Regions from separate parts of the Exiguobacterium sp. KKBO11 genome, predicted to be linked through region 3. Evidence: riboswitches for the same ligand, from Rfam matches in the RefSeq annotation. Region 3 holds a riboswitch; each other region holds the start of a gene.
What was found. Region 3 has a riboswitch for S-adenosylmethionine ahead of msrA (peptide-methionine (S)-S-oxide reductase MsrA). Riboswitches for the same ligand answer to the same signal wherever they lie in the genome.
Positions count from the first base shown of each region.

Region 1: it holds a riboswitch for S-adenosylmethionine, as region 3 does, so the genes downstream of both, AYO36_RS00660 (methionine ABC transporter ATP-binding protein) here and msrA (peptide-methionine (S)-S-oxide reductase MsrA) in region 3, are expected to answer to the same signal.
Region 2: it holds a riboswitch for S-adenosylmethionine, as region 3 does, so the genes downstream of both, AYO36_RS02515 (methionine ABC transporter ATP-binding protein) here and msrA (peptide-methionine (S)-S-oxide reductase MsrA) in region 3, are expected to answer to the same signal.

Region 1 is NZ_LUCU01000011.1:67,927-74,649, forward strand. Features, by position in the region: gene rho (transcription termination factor Rho) at 1-277, shown strand, start outside; gene AYO36_RS00640 (type B 50S ribosomal protein L31) at 369-614, shown strand; gene AYO36_RS00645 (DedA family protein) at 651-1,301, opposite strand; gene AYO36_RS00650 (thymidine kinase) at 1,485-2,099, shown strand; gene AYO36_RS00655 (alpha/beta hydrolase) at 2,173-2,931, opposite strand; SAM riboswitch class I at 2,999-3,100, opposite strand; SAM riboswitch class I at 3,350-3,453, shown strand; gene AYO36_RS00660 (methionine ABC transporter ATP-binding protein) at 3,540-4,568, shown strand; gene AYO36_RS00665 (methionine ABC transporter permease) at 4,558-5,208, shown strand; gene AYO36_RS00670 (MetQ/NlpA family ABC transporter substrate-binding protein) at 5,228-6,046, shown strand; gene AYO36_RS00675 (M20 family metallopeptidase) at 6,069-6,723, shown strand, end outside.
Region 2 is NZ_LUCU01000011.1:452,870-459,592, forward strand. Features, by position in the region: gene AYO36_RS02495 (class I SAM-dependent methyltransferase) at 1-511, shown strand, start outside; gene AYO36_RS02500 (S-ribosylhomocysteine lyase) at 515-979, shown strand; gene AYO36_RS02505 (PLP-dependent cysteine synthase family protein) at 976-1,899, shown strand; gene AYO36_RS02510 (bifunctional cystathionine gamma-lyase/homocysteine desulfhydrase) at 1,892-3,058, shown strand; SAM riboswitch class I at 3,116-3,220, shown strand; gene AYO36_RS02515 (methionine ABC transporter ATP-binding protein) at 3,299-4,321, shown strand; gene AYO36_RS02520 (methionine ABC transporter permease) at 4,318-4,983, shown strand; gene AYO36_RS02525 (MetQ/NlpA family ABC transporter substrate-binding protein) at 5,016-5,849, shown strand; gene AYO36_RS02530 (MDR family MFS transporter) at 5,929-6,723, shown strand, end outside.
Region 3 is NZ_LUCU01000033.1:284,768-291,490, forward strand. Features, by position in the region: gene AYO36_RS12460 (MFS transporter) at 1-1,128, opposite strand, end outside; gene AYO36_RS12465 (winged helix-turn-helix domain-containing protein) at 1,143-1,742, opposite strand; gene msrA (peptide-methionine (S)-S-oxide reductase MsrA) at 1,972-2,502, opposite strand; SAM riboswitch class I at 2,597-2,700, opposite strand; gene AYO36_RS12475 (M20 metallopeptidase family protein) at 2,763-3,941, opposite strand; gene AYO36_RS12480 (putative quinol monooxygenase) at 4,019-4,312, shown strand; gene AYO36_RS12485 (C40 family peptidase) at 4,371-6,723, opposite strand, start outside.

The sequences.
Region 1 (6,723 bases), on a different contig from region 3:
GTCAGAGCGTCGGATCTTCCCAGCGATCGACATTCGGAAGTCCGGTACACGGAAGGAAGAACTCTTGCTTCCGAAAGAGCAACTCGATGCACTTTGGACGATTCGCCGGACGATGAACGAGTCGAACGAATTCGTCGATACGTTCCTACGGAAGATTCGCGATACGAAAAATAATGAGGAATTTTTCGTCGAACTCGAGAAGGAAAAGAAGAAGGCGGTCCGACGCGCACCGGCTAAACCACGTACCGTCAAGAAGGAAACGACGACGGAAAAATAACTATTGCGACGCGCAAAAAAATCGTTTAGTATAGGAAGGTAACTTACTCTGGCTCAGCAAATGAACCAGGGCGGAAGGAGAGAAATCAACCATGAAACAAGGAATTCACCCTAACTACAACAAAGTAGTATTTATGGATTCAACGACTGAGTACAAATTCTTAAGCGGTTCTACTCGTTCTTCGAACGAAACGATCACTTGGGAAGATGGTAACGAGTACCCACTCATCCGTGTGGATGTGTCTTCAGACTCGCACCCATTCTACACAGGTCGTCAAAAGTTCAACGCGGCAGATGGTCGTGTCGATCGCTTCAACAAAAAATACGGCCGCAAGTAATCACTTGCCGGTTCTTAAAAAAACAGCCTGCCTCCATTATGGAAGCAGGCTGTTTTTGTATAGACTGAATTGTGAACGATACGCGAGATACGTCTTCAAGACGAAGGAGAAGGCGATTCCACCGGCAATCCCGATTAAATACGGCATGACTTCCGGATGTGCCAAGATATAGTCCACGACTTTGTGGAACGAGAGATGACGACCGACAAAGTAGCCGGCGCCTAAGAACACGCTGATCCAAATCAACGCACCTGTATACGCATAACTCGCAAACACGCGAAACGGCATTTTCGAGACACCTGCAAAAAAGGCAGAGAGTTGGCGGAGACCAGGTATGTAGTAACCGATGATTAGGACCGATTTTCCGTAACGACGAAATCCGGCTTCAGCGGAAAGAATATGTTTTTCTGCGATACGCATTTTCGGTCCGACGCGGTGTAGTAGTGGCATACCGAGTTTTAATCCGAGTAAATAGCTGATCGTCATCCCGATACAACTGCCGGCGTAAGCGGCGAGAATCGTACCGACGAGTGGTAGATTGCCTTGATGCATCCAAAAACCGGACAGGACGAGCAGGGTCTCATCAGGAACCGGCAATCCCACGATACCACCTGCGAGAAGGACGGAGAGACCAAGGGCACCATATTGGTGCAGGATGTCATGTAAGAGATGATGAATCGGGGACACCTTCTTTCGTGAGAGTCTTCTTCTTCAGTGTACAGGAAATAGGGGACGGTTGGAATGAAAGGACAAAAATTCTAGGTAAAGAAAAAATGAATTTTGATTTCCGGAAGTCAACCCTTTTTCTCGATACCGTTTCGGGCTATACTCGTTAAAGTGACTATTTTTAGAGGACGGTGTCGGACGATGATGCATGTAATAAATCAGTACGGCTGGATCGAAGTAATTTGTGGCAGTATGTTTTCCGGGAAATCGGAAGAGTTGATTCGTCGTGTCAGACGGGCGCAGTACGGCAAACTGCCCGTTCAAGTATTCAAGCCGGCAATCGACGACCGGTACCATGAAGAGCATGTCGTCTCTCATATCGGCAACTCCGTCGTGGCGATTCCAATGGCGACGAGTCGTGATCTCTACGCAGCAGTAGCAGAAGAAACACAAATCGTCGGAATCGATGAAGTTCAATTCTTTGATGATGAGATCGTACAAGTCATCGAAGCACTCGCACAAGACGGAAAACGCGTCATTTGTGCAGGTCTTGATCAAGATTTCCGGGCAGAGCCATTCGGCAAGATGCCGGAATTACTGGCGCGCGCAGAATTCGTGACGAAGCTACAAGCCATCTGTCTTTCGTGTGGGGATCCGGCTTCCCGGACACAACGGTTGATTGATGGAAAACCAGCGAATTACGATGATCCGATCATCCTAGTAGGCGCTTCAGAATCGTATGAGCCACGATGCCGCCATTGCCATGAGGTGCCTGGAAAACCGAAGCCGCTCCAGTCGGTGCAGCACCAAGAAAATTAAAAAAAGACGAACCGATCGCGGTCGTCCTTTGATGTAGCAGCTATTCGCTTCTAAGTGAATAGCTGTTTTTTTATTATCCCGTTTCCTGTGAGAACCGGCTTGAGCGTTCGATAAAGCGGATCGTCTCACGAACGATCAAATCCTGATCATGATCGAGGGTCGCGACGTGGTACGAGTTCAGCAAACAGTAGCTTCGTTTATCATTCGTTCCGATGTGCTGATGCAGATAATCCGAGCTCGACGGCGGGACGACGTGATCGGTCGCCGAGTAGAGAATTAATGTCGGCAGAAGGATTGATCCTAAGCGTCCTTTCGTTTCATCCATCAGACGGACGAGTTCGAACGCACAACGACTTGGAACGAGGTCATAGATGATTTCGAAAGCAGACCGTTTGATGTCCGGTGCCCCTTCCGGTAAGTACTCTGGACCGTCCTCGAACGAAAGTGCTTCATAGGATGGAACGGAAAGTGCGGCATTGATCGTAATGATGCCGGCGAACGGAATGCCGTCAGCGGCGAGTGACAGTGCAAGCGTCGCACCCATCGATTGACCGATGACGAAGACTTGATCGCATGTTTCTTGTAAACGTTCATAGCCGTCTTGCAGGCTTTGCTTCCAACATCGAGCAGTCGATTGTTCAAACTCGCGGACGTTCGTTCCATGTCCGCGTAAGCGCGGGGCATAGACGGTAAAACCTTCAGCAGCGAATGCCTCACCGACGTCGCGGACACTTTGCGGAGTGGCATTAAAACCATGACAGATTAGAATACCGATCGGTCCACCTTGAAAATAAAACGCTTCAGCACCAGTCAATACAGGATAGTTCATCATTACTATTTTTCCTCCATTCATGAAAAAAACTCGTCGACGTCACTGCTTGGACGCCCACGAGTTTTTCACCGTATCATCCAAAGCCGCGCTTTGCTGGTCGGAGCACCTTACAGATTGCAGGTTGCCGTGAAGTCATAGAGCCAGGTCTCTCGTTCACTCTTGATAAATATCATATTGGAATTGTCGGAATAATCATTGAAACGATGGTAGCACGACCAAAAATGACTTGTCAAATCTTTCTTGACGAATCATGATCCGTTGAGTAAGCTAACTCATAACTTGTTCATCCATCGATATGCGCCAAATGGATTATTTTTGCAAAGTTGGTTGACTTTTAAAGTTTCGACCCGTAATGTAAAAATTAGTTTTACGACATAAGCAACAACGCAACAACACACATACGAATTTCATACCGCAATACTTATCCAGAGAGGTGGAGGGACTGGCCCTACGAAACCTCGGCAACAGACTCATTATGAGCACTGTGCCAATTCCATCAGACAGATGTCTGAGAGATGAGTGGAGTGGATTCTGCCACTGTGCGGATCCAGGTCTCTTCTTGTTTCTCAAGAAGGGACCTTTTTTGTTGAATGAAGGGGGAAAACGGAATGATTGCATTTCATCAAGTCAAAAAAACGTACGTCACGAAAGATCAGACGATCGCAGCGCTTGACGGTGTCGACCTGACAATCGAAAAAGGCGAAATCTTTGGTGTCATCGGCTTTAGCGGTGCCGGAAAAAGTTCACTGCTCCGCTGCGTCAATCTGTTAGAACGACCGACGTCAGGAACGGTGACGGTTGATGGGGAAGATTTAACGCAACTGTCTCCGAAAAAATTGCGCCAAGCAAAACAACGGATCGGGATGATCTTTCAGCACTTCAATCTATTGAATGCGAACACGGTCTTTACGAATGTCGCGAAACCACTCGTTCTCGCAGGCGTCAAGAAAGACGAAATTCGCCGCCGGGTGACGGAGTTACTCGAATTCGTCGATCTCGCGGACAAGGCGGATCATTATCCGGATCAATTGTCGGGTGGGCAGAAACAGCGCGTTGGTATCGCCCGGGCACTCGCGACGCAACCTTCCGTCCTCTTATGTGACGAAGCGACGTCAGCACTCGATCCCCAAACGACACATCATATTCTCCAGTTATTAAAACGGATCAATGCGGAGTACGGGATCACGATTCTCTTGATCACCCACGAGATGGGCGTCATTCGGGAGATTTGCGACCGCGTCGCCGTCATCGAAGCTGGGAAACTGATCGAGTCAGGAACGGTCTTTGATGTCTTTTCAAACCCGCAGACCGAGACAGCACAGAACTTCGTCCGCTCCGTCATGCACGACGAGATTCCAGCATCGATTCGCCAGTTGATCGAGTCCCGGAATGCGAATCCGATCTATAAGATTCATTTCCTCGGACATCACACCGGGCAGCCGCTCTTATCGCAAGTTGCGAAACGCTTTGACGTCGATGTCAACATCTTGCACGGTAGCATCACGGAGTTGCAGGAGACACCGTTTGGCACTCTGCTCGTTGAACTGATCGGTGAGCCGGCTGAAGTAAAACGAGCGTTACACTACATCGATCAGGCACAGGTGACGGTCGAGGAGGTACTTGCCCATGCTAGTTAATTACAGTGATATCTGGACAGCATTTTTACAGACGATGACGATGGTATCCGTTTCGCTCTTATTCTCGACATTGATCGGCTTACCACTCGGGATCCTGCTTGTCGTCACGCGAAAAGGAGCATTGCTTGAAAATGTCCCGCTGTTCACGTTCTTCAACAGTATCGTCAATATTTTTCGCTCGATTCCGTTCATCATCTTACTCGTCGCGATCATCCCATTGACACGCTTGATCGTTCAGACATCAATCGGAACCGAAGCCGCAATCGTTCCGCTCGTCTTTTACGCTGCACCGTACATGGCGCGTCTGATTGAGAGTTCTTTACTCGAAGTCGATAAAGGCGTTCTTGAAGCAGCAGAAGCGATGGGCGCGACACCGTTTCAAACGATTTTCCGCTTCCTTCTGCCGGAAGCACTCGGTTCACTCATCCTGAACTTAACGATCGCGACGGTCGGCTTGATCGGGGCGTCAGCGATGGCAGGTGCGATTGGAGGCGGTGGTCTCGGTGACTTAGCGATCACCTATGGTTATCAACGATTCGACACGAAAGTCATGATCATCACGGTCGGGATTCTCGTCATCTTAGTCCAAGGCTTACAGACGACAGGCAACATCGTCGCACGAAAAATTAGAAGACATTAATCAAGGGAGCGATTCAGCCATGAAAAAAGCAGTAGCAATTGGAGCAACACTCACGACGATTTTATTTGCCGGGTGCGCAGCATCAGGAGAAGACGAAAAGACGATCAAGCTCGGTGTCAGCGGTTCCGACACACAAGTTTGGGATTATGTCGCGAAAAAAGCAGAGAAGGAAGGCATCAAAATCGAGCTCGTCAAGTTCTCCGATTATGTCCAGCCGAACATGGCACTGGCTGAGGGTGAGATCGACGCCAATGCTTTCCAGACGATTTCCTACTTCAACGCTTTCAAGAAAGAACATAACTTGAAGCTATCGCCGATTGCGACGACTGTCATCGCACCGATGGGGATCTACTCAGATAAATACAAGGATGTCAAAGACATTCCAAATGGCGGAAAAATCGCTGTTCCGAACGAAGCGACGAACATGGGACGTGCCCTCTTGTTACTGCAAGAAGCAGGTCTGATCAAGCTACCGGACGACTTCGATGGCAACGGTTCGGTCGATAAGATCGTCGAGAATCCGAAAAAGCTGAAAATCGTTCCGATCGTCGCCGGGCAAACGCCACGCGTCTTACCGGACGTCGCGGCATCAATCATCAACAATGGCATTGCCGTTGACGCTGGCTTCAACCCGATCAAGGACTCGATCGTCCATGAGAACGAGACAGCAAAACCATACATCAACATCATCGCGACACGGACGGAAGACAAGAACAAAAAAGAACTGAAAAAAATCGCATCGCTGTATCAACAAAAAGATGTCGCGGCCTTCATCAAAAAAGAATATAAAGGCAGTACGATCCCGACGTTCGTTCCACTGAGCGATATCGGCGAATAATTTCAAAAGGAGAGTGGACAGTATGACGACACCAGTACGCACGACATGGGTAGAGACGATTGAACAGGACATCGAACAAAAACGGGAATCGTATCTTGAGACAAGTCATCGGATTCATGCAACGCCGGAAATCGGGAACGAGGAATTCTTTGCTTCGCGGCTCCATGCGGAGCGTCTAACAGCGGAAGGTTTTACAGTAGAACTCGGCGTCGCGGGGCACGATACCGCGTTCTTCGCGAAGAAATCGAGCGATCGACCAGGCGCAACGATTGCCTTTCTTGCTGAATACGATGCGTTGCCGGGTATTGATCACGCGTGCGGTCATAATATCATCGGCACGACGAGCGTCGCAGCGGCGATCGCGCTCAGTAAAGTGCTCGATGAAGTCGGCGGGAGTGTCGTTGTCCTTGGAACACCAGCCGAGGAAGGTGGACCGAACGGTAGTGCGAAAGGCAGTTTCGTCAAACATCAGTTGCTGGAAGGGATCGATGCAGCCTTGATGGTCCATCCGTCGGGACAAACACGGATCACGGGTTCTTCCCTTGCGGTCGATCCGCTCGACTTTGCCTTTACGGGTCGTCCGGCACACGCAGCGGCGTCACCGGAGGAAGGCATCAACGCCCTTGACGCTGTCATTCAACTCTTCAATGGAATCAATGCGTTACGTCAGCAATTAC
Region 2 (6,723 bases), on a different contig from region 3:
TAAAGCGCAGTCGCCGGTCATTGAATTCGGAGCAGGCACAGGGAACCTGACACAACGTCTTCTGGCACGTCACGACGCCGTACTCGCCGTTGAACCAAGTCCGGAGATGCGGGCAATCCTGACGGAAAAGATTCCGTCGCTTGATGTACAGGATGGTCACTTCCTCTCGTTCGAGGCGAAGGAAGCACGCAGTTTTGTTTCTACGTATGCGTTTCATCATCTAACAGATGAGGAAAAGGGAGAAGCAATCGATCTGATGGCATCACATTTACCGGCAGACGGAAAAATCGTCTACGCGGATACGATGTTCGTCTCAGAAGAGGCACGCCTGCAAACGATTCGTGAAGCACGTGCTCAAGGGTTCGACGCGTTAGCGGAAGATCTCGAACGCGAGTTCTACCCGTTGATTCCAGTCATGGAAGAATTGTTTACATCACGGGGATTCACTGTTAAATTTATACAATACAATCACTTCGTCTGGCTCGTAGAAGCCGAGAAAATGGGGGAATAAATCATGGCACTTCAAAAAATGAACGTCGAAAGCTTTAACCTGGATCACACGAAAGTCAAAGCACCTTATATCCGCGTCGCGGGTTATAAAGAAGGTAAAGTCGACCAAGTCGTCAAATACGATATCCGTTTCACACAACCAAACGTTGAGCAAATGCCGATGCGTGCGATGCACACACTCGAGCACTTACTTGCTGAAAACATCCGTAACTACTCGGATGATGTCATCGATGTCTCACCGATGGGATGCCAAACAGGTTTCTACATGGCGATGATGAACTTCGACTCGGTCGAAAAAATGAGCGAACTCGTTGAGAAGACGTTGAAAGACGTCCTCGCAGCAGAAGAGATTCCAGCGCAAAACGAAGTCCAATGTGGATTTGCGAGCGCACATGACCTCAAAGGAGCGAAGCACTATGCCGAGAAAATGCTTGCCGGTCGTGATGAATGGGACATCGTCTTCGGATGATCGCGAACAACGTCCGCGACCTCGTCGGAAACACACCACTCTACGAGATCACTTCATTCGATTTGCCTGCTGGTACGCGCATTTTGGCGAAGCTCGAATGGATGAACCCTGGGGGCAGCGTCAAAGACCGCCTTGGCATTCAACTCGTTGATGCAGCAATCGAAAACGGACATGTGACACCAGGCGGTACGATCATCGAGCCGACAGCCGGGAATACCGGCATCGGCTTGGCGCTCGCCGCTAAAAAATATGATCTTCAAGTCATCTGTGTCGTTCCGGAAAAATTCAGTCAAGAAAAACAGACGTTGATGCGGGCACTCGGCGCAACCGTCGTCAACACGCCGACTGAACTCGATATGCAAGGGGCTATCGACCGGGCTAAAGAACTCGGTCAGGAAATTCCGAACAGTTACGTTCCGTTACAATTCGAAAACGAAGAGAATCCAGTCACGTATCAGCGGACACTCGGTCCTGAGCTGATTGCGGACTTGTCGCACATCGACTGGTTCGTTGCCGGTTGTGGTTCAGGTGGTACGTTCGCCGGAACAGCGGACTTCTTAAAACAACGTCTCGGTACAAAAGCAGCGATCGTCGAACCGGAAGGCTCCGTCTTAAATGGTGGTCCAGCCGGTCCGCATAAGACAGAAGGCATTGGAACAGCAAAATGGCCAAGTCTCGTTCCGCGTGAACTCGTCGACGAGATTCATACGATTTCTGACCGCGATGCATTTGACGCGGTTCATACACTCGCTGCTCGCGAAGGATTACTCGTCGGTAGTTCAGCAGGTGCAGCGCTCGTTGCTGCGCTCGATATCGCAAAGCGTCACCCCGGCAGTACGATCGTCACCGTCTTCGCAGACAGTGCCGAACGCTACTTAAGCCAACAAATCTTTGAAAAGGTGGACGAAACTCATGCGTAAGAAGACAGCATTGATTCATGGAGGAACAGGTGTCGACCGGGCAACAGGAGCCGTCACACCTCCGATCTATCAAACAAGCACATACAAGCAGGATAAAATCGGTCAACTCAAGGACGGATACGAATACTCACGGACAGCGAACCCGACACGGACGAGCATCGAACGATTGATTGCGGATCTCGAAGGTGGCGCACGTGGTTTTGCCTTCGGTTCTGGGATGGCAGCAATCCATGCCGTCTTCCACTTGCTTGAGTCTGGCGACCACATCGTCATGACAGATGACGTCTACGGTGGTACGTTCCGCTTGATGCAACGCGTCTTACCGAAGTTCAATATCCAAGTGACATTCGTCGATACGACGGACCTTGCGGCAACGGAAGCAGCGATCCAAGACAACACGAAGATCGTCTACGTCGAAACACCGACGAACCCGTTGTTGAAAGTAACGGACATTGAAGCAATCGCAACGATCGCCAAACGTCACGATCTTAAACTTGTCGTCGACAACACGTTCGCGACACCTTATCATCAACAACCACTCGCACTTGGTGCAGACATCGTCTTGCACAGTGCGACGAAATACATCGGCGGACATTCGGACGTCGTCGCTGGACTTGTCGTCGTCAAAGATGATGCGCTCGGCGAAGAGCTGCACTTCATCCAAAACTCGACAGGCGGCGTGCTTGGACCGCAAGACAGCTTCTTGCTCGTCCGTGGTCTTCGTACACTCGGTATCCGAATGGATGCGATCGAAGAGACAGCACATGATCTCGTTGCGTTCCTACAAGCGCAAGACATCGTCTCGAACATTTTCTACCCAGGACTTGCATCGCATCCTGGTCACGACATCCAAGCGAAACAAGCGACTGGATTTGGTGGGATGATCAGCTTTGATGTCGGTTCAGCAGCGAACGCAGAAAAACTCGTCGAGGCGACACACTTCTTCACACTTGCTGAAAGTCTTGGTGCCGTCGAGAGTCTGATTTCGGTGCCGGCACGGATGACGCACGCGTCGATCCCAGCAGAGCGTCGGGCAGAACTCGGCATCACAGACGGTCTCGTCCGGATTTCAGTTGGACTTGAAGACGCGGAAGATTTGAAAGAAGACTTAACACGTGCTTTCACGTTCCTCGAAAAAGTTTCTGAAAAAACTGTTTGACAACAAAAATAACCCCTGCTAATATTCAGAATATATTCTACAAACTTAATACCGAAACTCTTATCGAGAGTGGTGGAGGGACTGGCCCGATGAAACCCGGCAACCGCGGATCTAATCCGAAGTGGTGCTAATTCCAGCAGACAAAAGTCTGGGAGATGAGAGCAAATGGTTTTGTGTACTGAAAAGTGCGCGCGTTTGCTCTAAAACGCGCGCACTTTTTTTATTTTAGGAGGGACAGTTGTGATTCGTTTACAAGACGTAGGAAAGATTTATCGCTCAAAGCGCGGAGCGGTCGAAGCCGTCGCGAATGTCGATCTGACAATCGAGCGCGGTGAAATTTTTGGAATAATCGGTTATTCCGGAGCAGGGAAATCGACTCTGATCCGATTACTGAATATGCTCGAAGCACCAACGAGTGGTTCGATCCAAATCGATGGTGTTGAAATGACATCACTGAAACCAAAAGAATTACGAGGCGTCCGCAAGAATGTCTCGATGGTCTTCCAACACTTCAACTTACTATGGTCACGGACGGTTGAAGAGAACATCATGTTCCCACTCGAGCTAGGTGGCTTCCCGAAAGCACATCGCAAGGAACGGGTAGCGGAACTGATCCAACTCGTTGGTTTGGACGGACGCGAAAAAGCTTATCCGTCACAATTATCCGGTGGTCAAAAACAACGTGTCGGTATCGCTCGGGCACTGGCATCGAACCCGGACGTTCTCTTATGTGACGAGGCAACAAGTGCACTCGATCCGAAGACGACGGACTCAATCCTTGAGTTACTCGTCGACATCAATGAAAAACTGAAACTAACGATCGTCTTGATCACACACGAGATGCACGTCATTCAAAAAATCTGTCACCGGGTCGCCGTCATGGAAGCCGGTAAAATCGTCGAGCAAGGACCGGTCGCAGAAGTCTTCCGTCATCCGAAGCAAGCGATGACGAAGGAATTCGTCAAACAATTGACGTCACCGTCAGAGAACGAGTTAACGTTCGCGAAACTACGCGAACGGTACCCAACCGGAAAAATCGTTCAGTTGACGTTCGTCGGATCGACAGCGGAAAGCCCGATCCTCGCGGAAGTCATGAAGGATTCACCGGTCCTGTTCAATATCATCGGCGGAAACGTCGGTCAATCGCAGGAAGGGGCACTCGGTACACTGTTCATTCAGTTGATCGGGGAAACAGAAGCAACACAAGCGGTCATCACGAAGCTTCAAGCCAGTGATGTTGAAGTGGAGGTGGATCACCGATGATTTCATTCTTTGACAACCTAGATTGGGACATGGTGTGGGAAGCGACAGGCAGTACCGTCTATATGACGGCAATCGCTGGGGTTTCGACATTCGTTCTCGGTTTGATCATTGGTTTACTATTGTATGCGACAAACGAAGAGTTATTGTTCAAGAATCGGGCGTTCTATTCAGTGTTGAGCTTGATCGTCAACGTCTTCCGTTCGATTCCGTTCATCATCTTACTGATCTTATTGATTCCATTTACGACAGCGATCGTCGGTTCGTTCCTCGGACCAACGGCAGCATTACCGGCACTGATTTTCGGTGCTGCACCATTTTACGGTCGGATGGTTGAACTCGCGTTACGTGAAGTCGATAAAGGTGTCATCGAGGCAGCTGAATCGATGGGGGCGACGAAGTTCCAAATCATCTATAAAGTCTTAATCCCGGAAGCGTTGCCTGCCATCGTTTCTGGTATCACGGTCACACTCGTCTCACTTGTCGGTTATACGGCAATGGCCGGAGTAGTCGGCGGAGGTGGACTTGGGGACATGGCCTTCATCGAAGGATTCCAGCGTTCTCAAAACGATGTCATCGTCATTGCGACACTCTTAATCTTAGCGATCGTCTTCGTCATCCAAATCATTGGTGATTTGCTGATCCGTGCGATCGATAAACGTTAATTCAAATTTTATTCATATTGGAGGAATCATTCATGAAAGTTTGGAAAAAATTCGTAGGTACTGCTGCTGTATCCGTCTTAGCAATCAGCCTTGCTGCATGTGGCGAAAAATCATCAGGATCAGGTAGCGACGACAAAACACTCGTCGTTGGTGCATCAAACGTACCGCACGCTGAGATTCTTGAGCACGTTAAAAAAGAATACGAAGCAAAAGGTTACAAGCTTGAAATCAAGAAGTTCCAAGATTACGTACTTCCGAACAAAGCACTCGCTTCAAAAGAAATCGATGCGAACTACTTCCAGCACGTACCGTATCTTGAGCAACAAGAGAAAGAAAACAAATCATATAAGTTCGCGAACGCAGGTGGCGTCCACGTTGAACCACTCGGTATTTATTCGAAGAAATACAAATCACTCGATAAGTTACCAAACGGTGCAACGATCCTGACGAGCTCAAACGTCGCGGAACGCGGTCGTGTCTTGACGTTCCTTCAAAATGAAGGATTGATCAAGCTTAAAGACGGTAAAACAACAGATGCACAACTCGGTGATATCGCAGAGAACCCGAAGAAACTCAAGTTCAAGACGAACATCGAAGCATCACTTCTTCCGCAAGCTTATAAAAACAATGAAGGCGACGCTGTCCTCATCAACACGAACTATGCGATCGATAACGGTCTGAACCCACTGAAAGACGCGATCGCTTCAGAAGATGAGTCTTCACCATACGTCAACATCATCGTCACACGTGACGGCGATGAGAAAGACAAGCGTGTCACAGCACTTCTTGACGTTCTGCACGAGAAGAAAAACCAAGATTGGATCCTCGACAAGTACAAAGGTGCGGTCGTTCCAGTCAGCAAATAAGTTCACCGAAACCGGCATCCTTCCTATATAATGGAAGGATGCTTTTCATTTGTCTGAAACAGGGGTTAGGGGGAATCATATGCAACGCATACGTCAACTGCATCCGTTGACACTCGGGGTCTTGTTCGGGACGTTTTTCTCGCGTCTCGGAACGTTCATCACGATGCCGTTCTTCGCCATCTACATGACGACCGTCCTGAAGTTTGATCCGGTCGATGTCGGCTGGGTGCTCAGTATTTCGGCGATCGCCAGTCTCGTCATGAGCTTCATCGGTGGTACTTTGTCAGACCGTTATGGACGGCGGACGATGATGCTTGCCGGAACGATTGGGTTCGCGGTCGTCTTCATCGCGCTGGCACAAGTCGAGACATTCTGGGCATTCTTTACGCTCAGTGCCTTGAACGGGGTCTGTCGCTCGATTTTTGAACCGTCCGCCCGTGCCCTGATCAGTGATACGACGGACGAAGCGAACCGATTGTTCGTCTTCAATATCCGTTACGCGATGATCAACATCGCAGCAGCGATCGGACCGGGAATCGCCTTGCTGCTGAGTGCAGGGAACACGTCCGCGACGTTTTACATCACGGCGTTCGTCTATATCGTGTACGGGGTGATGATCGGTATCTTATTCAAACGCTATCCAATCACCGAGACGCATGGTGGGAAAAAGGTGTCATTCGGAGCAACGGTTCGTCTGTTGCGGACGGATATCGCCTTTACGCTGGCACTTGCCGGCATCATCTTCGGGGTCTTTGGCTACAGCCAGTTCAACTCGACCTTGCCACAGTTCTTGACGGAAACGTCACTCCTTGAAGGCGGGAAGACACTCTATGCGATCTTAATCACGATCAATGCAATCACCGTCTTGATCGTC
Region 3 (6,723 bases):
ATGAAACGACAGTAGAAAAGAGAGAAGCGCATAAGATAATGGAACGAGACCGTTTGACGCGGCATTCACGACACTCATGACACGTCCCATCGTCTGTTCCGCACACTGAGACTGGATGAACGTAATGAAGCGAATATTGATGATCGAAGAAAGGACACCAAGTGATAACAGGATGATCAGGTACAACAAGATCTGCTGCGCTTGACTAAGCAGGAAGAGAAGCAGACCTAAGGCGCCAATTAATCGGACCGATGAGGTAAGCCCATTTACTTTCGTTTGCGTAAAACCACTCCAGAGCGCCCCTCCGAGCATTCCCATTTGATAAGCACCTTGCATATAACTTAAATCCATCGCATCTCCTTGGAGCACATCATGAACGAGTAAGGGGATTCCGAGTAAGAGTGGTCCAAAGAAAAAGAAATTGACACAGATGACAAGAAAAAGTGTCTGCTTGAGTTGCTGAAAGTGAAAAACGTAATGCAGCCCTTCTTTTAGTTCAAAGAGAGCTGAATGCTGAAGCAATCGCTTGATCTTAGATTCACGAATACCATACGTGAAAAGGAGCGTCATGCAGAGTGCCCCGAAAATCATGAGAAAGACGTACGAGTAAGAGGAATAGCTGAGGATGACTCCACCAAGAATCGGACCTGAAAAGAGAGCGATTTGATTAGATGTCTGAATCAGTGAATTGGCTTTAGTGAGTTGTTCTTTCGGAACGAGCGTAGGCAGTAAGGAAGCATTCGCCGGCGAAAAGAATGCATCCACACTACCGAATAGCAAGGCGAATACTAAAATCGTCAGCAATGTAAGCTGATCGGTATGAAGTAATGCGAGAAGACAGAGAATGAAACTGATCCGTAAAGCGCTCGAGATGCGCATGATCGTCGAACGTTTATAGCGATCGGATAAGACGCCACCGAACAACATGAGAAAAATACGGGGTAACAAGGTGGCCATGAGGACGAATCCAAGATAGGACGCCTGGTTTAGCGTATGGATGACATACCATTGTTCAACAAACAGATAGGCTGATAGGGAGAGGGCAGAGCACATACCGGACCCCCATAAAAATAAAAAAGATCGATTTTTAAACAGCGATTGTTGCGTATCGATTTCAACAGGCAGCATGTGGCACCTCCGGTTTAGACGTCGTCGTTCTCAAACAGTGGTTCATCAATTGCAAAGGCAGTCGTCATGATATAGAAGTGTTTTTTATCTTTTTTGTCTAGTGAAGGGGACCGTGTGAACTCGTCCAATAGAGCACGATATTTTGTAGCAAACTGCCGAAAATCGGCTTCAGACATCGCCAGTTCCTTTTGAAGTGATAAGCTCATCCAGTCCTCGATGTTCGAAGATGAAGGAGAAAAAGTAGCTGTCGGAGCCGTAAGAACGCGTGTCTTTGCCCGGTCTAGTACCTCAAGATACGACTGCCGGGTCGCTTCATTCGTCTCGACGAAGTTCAGTAGATGATCGGCAGGAATGTATCCTCGAGCAATCGCTTGATAGTATTTCAATAGATTGCCGCCCTGTTCTTCCGTCCGGACGAGACGAATCAAGTCATGCTTTTCAAGTTCCCGTACGTGATAGAGGACCTTCGCGCGGGATAACGTCAGCAAGTGGGCTAACTGATGTACCGTGTGTGGTTTTTCGACGAGAAACATGAGGATTTTTGTTCGTAACGGATCACTGATCACTTTTAACTGTTCATAGTTCTCTAACATGTGAATCGCTTTTTGTTCCATGCAATGATCTCCTTTTTAACCGGTTAATTTTTATTAACCGTAAAACAAAAGGCTTCTTTTGTAAACGATTACAAATTTATGTAAGGGTGTTGGTAAAGAAGACATCATTTTTTTGCATACAAAAAAACTGATTCCACGACATCTCGATCATCCTCCACTTTTTACTGAAAGTAGGGTAAGAACGAGATGTTTGAAATCAGTTTCAGCTACTGTATATGGTTCGAAGTGATTAGACCGTCGTCGTATCTTTCCATTCCTGCTCGATGAAAGCATCGCGACCAGAAGCAGCACGATCTTTTTTATAGTGTTCTGGATTTTTCTTATGGAAGTCTTGATGGTACTCTTCCGCCGGATAAAATTCAGAAGCGGCATCGATCCGCGTCACGATCGGTTGTTTGAAACGATTGCTTGCAGCAAGAGCGTCACGGGAAGCGATTGCTGCTTCATGCTGCGCATCCGTATGATAGAAGATCGCTGGTGCGTACTGCGTGCCGCGATCTTGGAATTGACCTTCTGCATCCGTTGGATCCGTTTGTGGCCAGTAGAGTTCGAGCAGACGCTCGTACGGGAACAGGCTCGGATCAAACGTGATTTGTACGACTTCGAGATGTCCCGTCGTTCCTGTTTTGACTTGCTCGTATGTCGGATTGTCGACGTGTCCGCCCATGTAACCTGATACGATTCCCTCGATTCCTGGTAATTCTTCAAACGGTGTCACCATGCACCAAAAACATCCACCTGCAAATGTTGCTTTTTCCATCTGTCTCTTCCTCTCCGTGGGAAATCCCCATTGTATGTCTGACAGCGAGAAAACGAAAACGACTCCTTCGCTTGGTTGCAAAAGGAGTCGCCGCTTTTTATCAACCAAAGCTTTCGCTTTGCTGGTCGTAGCACCTTGCTATGCGCAGGTTGCTGGGACGTCATCGATCCAGATCTCTCGGTCCACTCTTGATAAGGGTATATGAAGTTGATGTCATTCGTTATCATTGTTGTGATGATACCATTCACACAGAAATAAAGTCAATCCTTAGGTTTCAAGGCACGTAAAACCGTCTCTCCGAGTGTCTTCGCACCAATCAACAACGCCTGTTCGTTGATTTCGTACTGCGGATGATGCTGTGGATAGTTGACGCGACCGTCCGTATATCCGGAGCCAGTAAAGAAATAACTTCCCGGGACATGTGTTAGATAATGCGCGAAGTCATCCGCAGCCATCATTGGTGTGAGTGCCCGGACGGATGCTTCCGGTAAGAAAGAAGCGGCTTCCTGAACAAGTTTTGTCTCGTCCGGATGATTCCAGAGTGCTGGATAACCAGTCGTGAAGTCGATTGAATAGGTAGCACCGATGCCGGCACATGTCGTTTTGGCGACAAGATCGACTTCTTGCCGGAGCTGATGCCGCAATGTCTCATTGAACGTCCGAATTTCACCGACGATGCGTGCTTCACCCGTGACGATGTTCGGAGCCGTTCCCGCATGGAAAGAACCAATTGCAAGAACAGCAGGCTCAAACGGATCGACCCGTCGACTGACGAGATGCTGTAAGTTGCAGACGAGCTGCGCTCCAGCGACGAGCGCATCTTTTGTTTTATGTGGTGCTTGGGCATGCCCGCCTTGACCGTGGACGATGATTTCGAATTCGTCGATCGCACATAATGTATGTCCTTCCCGAAACCCAATCGTACCAACCGGTAAATCATTTTCGAGATGTGTCGCAAAAATCGCATCGACACCTTCGAGGACACCGGCTTCAATCATTTGAATCGCTCCACCGGGAAAGACCTCTTCACCATGCTGGTGAATGATTCGAATCGTTCCTTGCAATTGATCACGTAACGGATAGAGCGTAGCAGCCAGGGCCATCACCATTGCCGTGTGACCATCATGCCCGCAAGCATGCATGATACCAGGATGGATCGACCGGAAAGCAAGCGTTGTCTCTTCCTGAAGTGGTAATGCGTCAAAATCTGCGCGGACAGCAATCGTCGGACCAGGCTGTTTGCCTTCGATCGTCGCGACGACCCCACGACCTCCAACGGCTGTTTGATAAGGGATGCCCTGCTCCGCGTAAAAGTTTGCAATTCGTTCTGGTGTGCGGACTTCTTGGAAGGACAGTTCTGGATGCCGGTGGAAATCACGACGTAACGCGATCATCGTGGGTTCAAATTGTTCAAGTGCTTCAAAAAGTTGAGTTTGCATCTTCAAGCTCCTTTGACGTGTGTCTTTTCGTGAAAATGGGTACAGATACAGGTAATCACGAAAGGGGATAATGAAACATGGGAGAAATCGTCGTCAACGCTGTACTTACAATCAAAGCAGGACTCGCGGATCAAGTTTTCCCGATTCTACAAACGGTCTATCATGCCTCACAAAAAGAAGAAGGATGCTTACGTTATTCCTTGCACCAATCGATCGAGGATGAGCATCAATTCATGCTGTACGAAGTGTATCGGGACGAAGAGGCGCTTGAAGCGCATATCGCATCCGATCATTATAAAGCATACCGTGAACAGATCGAGTTATACTTGATGGATCGACAAGTAACGAAATACGTCGAGATGACATTCTGACGTGTTGCGATAAGAAGAGACGAAGCCGTCGAATTCGACGGCTTCGTCTTTTTTTGTCTTACATCGATTTAAATCCGAGGAAATGCTCTTGCCAACGCGGTTCATAAATCGAATTGATTTGGAGCTGTGAACCGCCCGCATGGATGAAGTGTTCGCTATCGAGCATGATTCCGATATGCGATGGACCATCCGTGTAGGTGTTCTGGAAGAAGACGATATCCGAGCGTTTACCACTCGAGATACTCGTCCGGCGATTCGTAAAGAAAGCACCGTACCAGTAGCCACGAACATTCGTCCGACCACCGTATTTTCCAGCCTTGTTCGTCGCGTAGTGAATTAAACCGGAACAGTCAAAACCACCATTCACGGCATCTTGCGAACCCCATGTGTATGGTGTGCCGATATGTTGGACTGCTGCTTGGATCAGCTTTTCACCACGCGTATTGTTCTTTTTGACGACCCGTTTATCGGACGTGATCGTCACAGCGGATACAGGAAGATAAACAGGTGTCCAGCCTGACTGGATGACATAGAAGTTTCCGACTCGATGACGCGGATAAACCCGTTTGCCTTGTTCAACGAGTCCGTTGCCTTTTGGACTTGTCGGACTCGCAAAGAACGACGTCGTCTGTTTGACCGTATAGATTTTCGCCCGGTCGATCGCTTTTTGTGTCAGTCCCATATCGGGTTTGCTCGTGCTGATATAAGGGTTGAGGACATAACCGGTTTGACCATTTGCCAGGCGAACTTGCCAAAAGTCATCATCAATCGATTTCAGACCAATCAATTTTGTTCCTTTCTTCAAATAGGCAGCTGGGCGACTGTAAGCAACGTCGGCAGAGAAGAGTGGCGTCTGGTCCAGGTGGACATAAAATGTCGTGCCTTTTTTTGCTTTTGCCGTCGGCTTGTTCAGTCCGATACGACTCGAATCGACGAAACCAAAGGCATTTTTATATTTGACGCGTGTATAATAACCGCTTTTTCCGTAGATCGAAATCGAGGTACCTTTTTTTAGTGTGCCGATTTTTTTGCTCGAAAGTTTTGCCTGCGAACGAATGACGACATCGTCTTCCGTCACATAGCGTTGACCAGTGACGTCATACAGATCCGGCTTTTTCGTCACGAGATCCGTCGTCTTGACGTAGCCGTAGACCGATCCTTTTTTCAAGCGTGTGTAACTACCGCTTGTGCCGTAAACCGTTAGTTTGTCAGCTCGTTTGACGGAATACATAATTTTGCTCTTCGTCGAAGCAGACGTGTAGACGGACAAGTTGCGTTTCGCGTATCGTGTCCCGGTTGATGCATAGACTTTTCCAGTACCGAGATCAGCTGTCTTGACGTAAGCATGAACTCCACGGAAGATGATCCGGCTATAGGTACCGCTTGTGCCATACACCGTCAGCAGCGTATTCGTTTGGTGTTGCTTCAAGACAGGACTTGAAGATTTGGCGTCTGAATAGATTGGCGTAGCGCGCTGAACATAGAGGCGTGCAGTCTTCGGATAGTATTTCAACGTACCGAGATGTGCCGTCAGCACATAGGCATACTCGTCGTTTCGTTTGATTCGTGTAAATGACCCCTCGACGCCGTACGTCTGAAGCGAAGTATTCACAGGAAGCGATTGTACGACTTTTCCTTTCGTAGTCGCAGTAGCATAGACCGTCGTCTGCTGTTGGACGTAACGTAGCCCGGTTTCCGGATGGTTCACGACCGGCGCATCAGCTAAATCAGCCGTCAATACGAAGGCGTAACCCGTTTTAGTGGCCACGCGTGTAAAAGTACCCGTCGTACCGAACGTTTCGAATGCTTGATTTTGAGTGACAGCTGACTTCGCGCTCGTCGTCTTCGGTTCAACGAAAAGAGAAGTCGCTCGTTTGGCATAACGCGTTCCAACTAATTTCGGAAGTTGCTCGAGTTGTGTCGTAGATACGTAGACGTATTGCTCGTTCCATTTCAGACGTGTGAACGTGTCGAAAGTGCCGTATGTATCGATTCGCTGATAGGCGGGAAGTGTCGTCACGACGGTGGAATCAAATGGTGAAGCAACTAATGAGAGTGGACTTTTCGACGTCAGTGTTGCTTGTTTTTGAAAGACAGGTGCTGTTTGCGTTAACGCGTTTGTTGCGACATAAGCAGCGCCTTCTTGCCAACTGACACGGGTAAAGTCACCGTCCGTGCCAAGTGTCTTGAATGTCGTTCCTGCTGGTAGTTGTTGGATGACCGTTGCGGAATCAGCCGTTTGTAGCAACGCAGCATCCTCTTTCAAATAAGCCGTTCCGATCGTCTCGGTGACTGTTTGTGTTTCTGCCGTTGGTTGAACAGGTGGCGATTCAGCGAAAGCGGGTGCGGGTAAAACCGAGCTCAACATTAACGTTGCGGCAAGTCCAGCAACATGAGCAGTCCATTTTTTC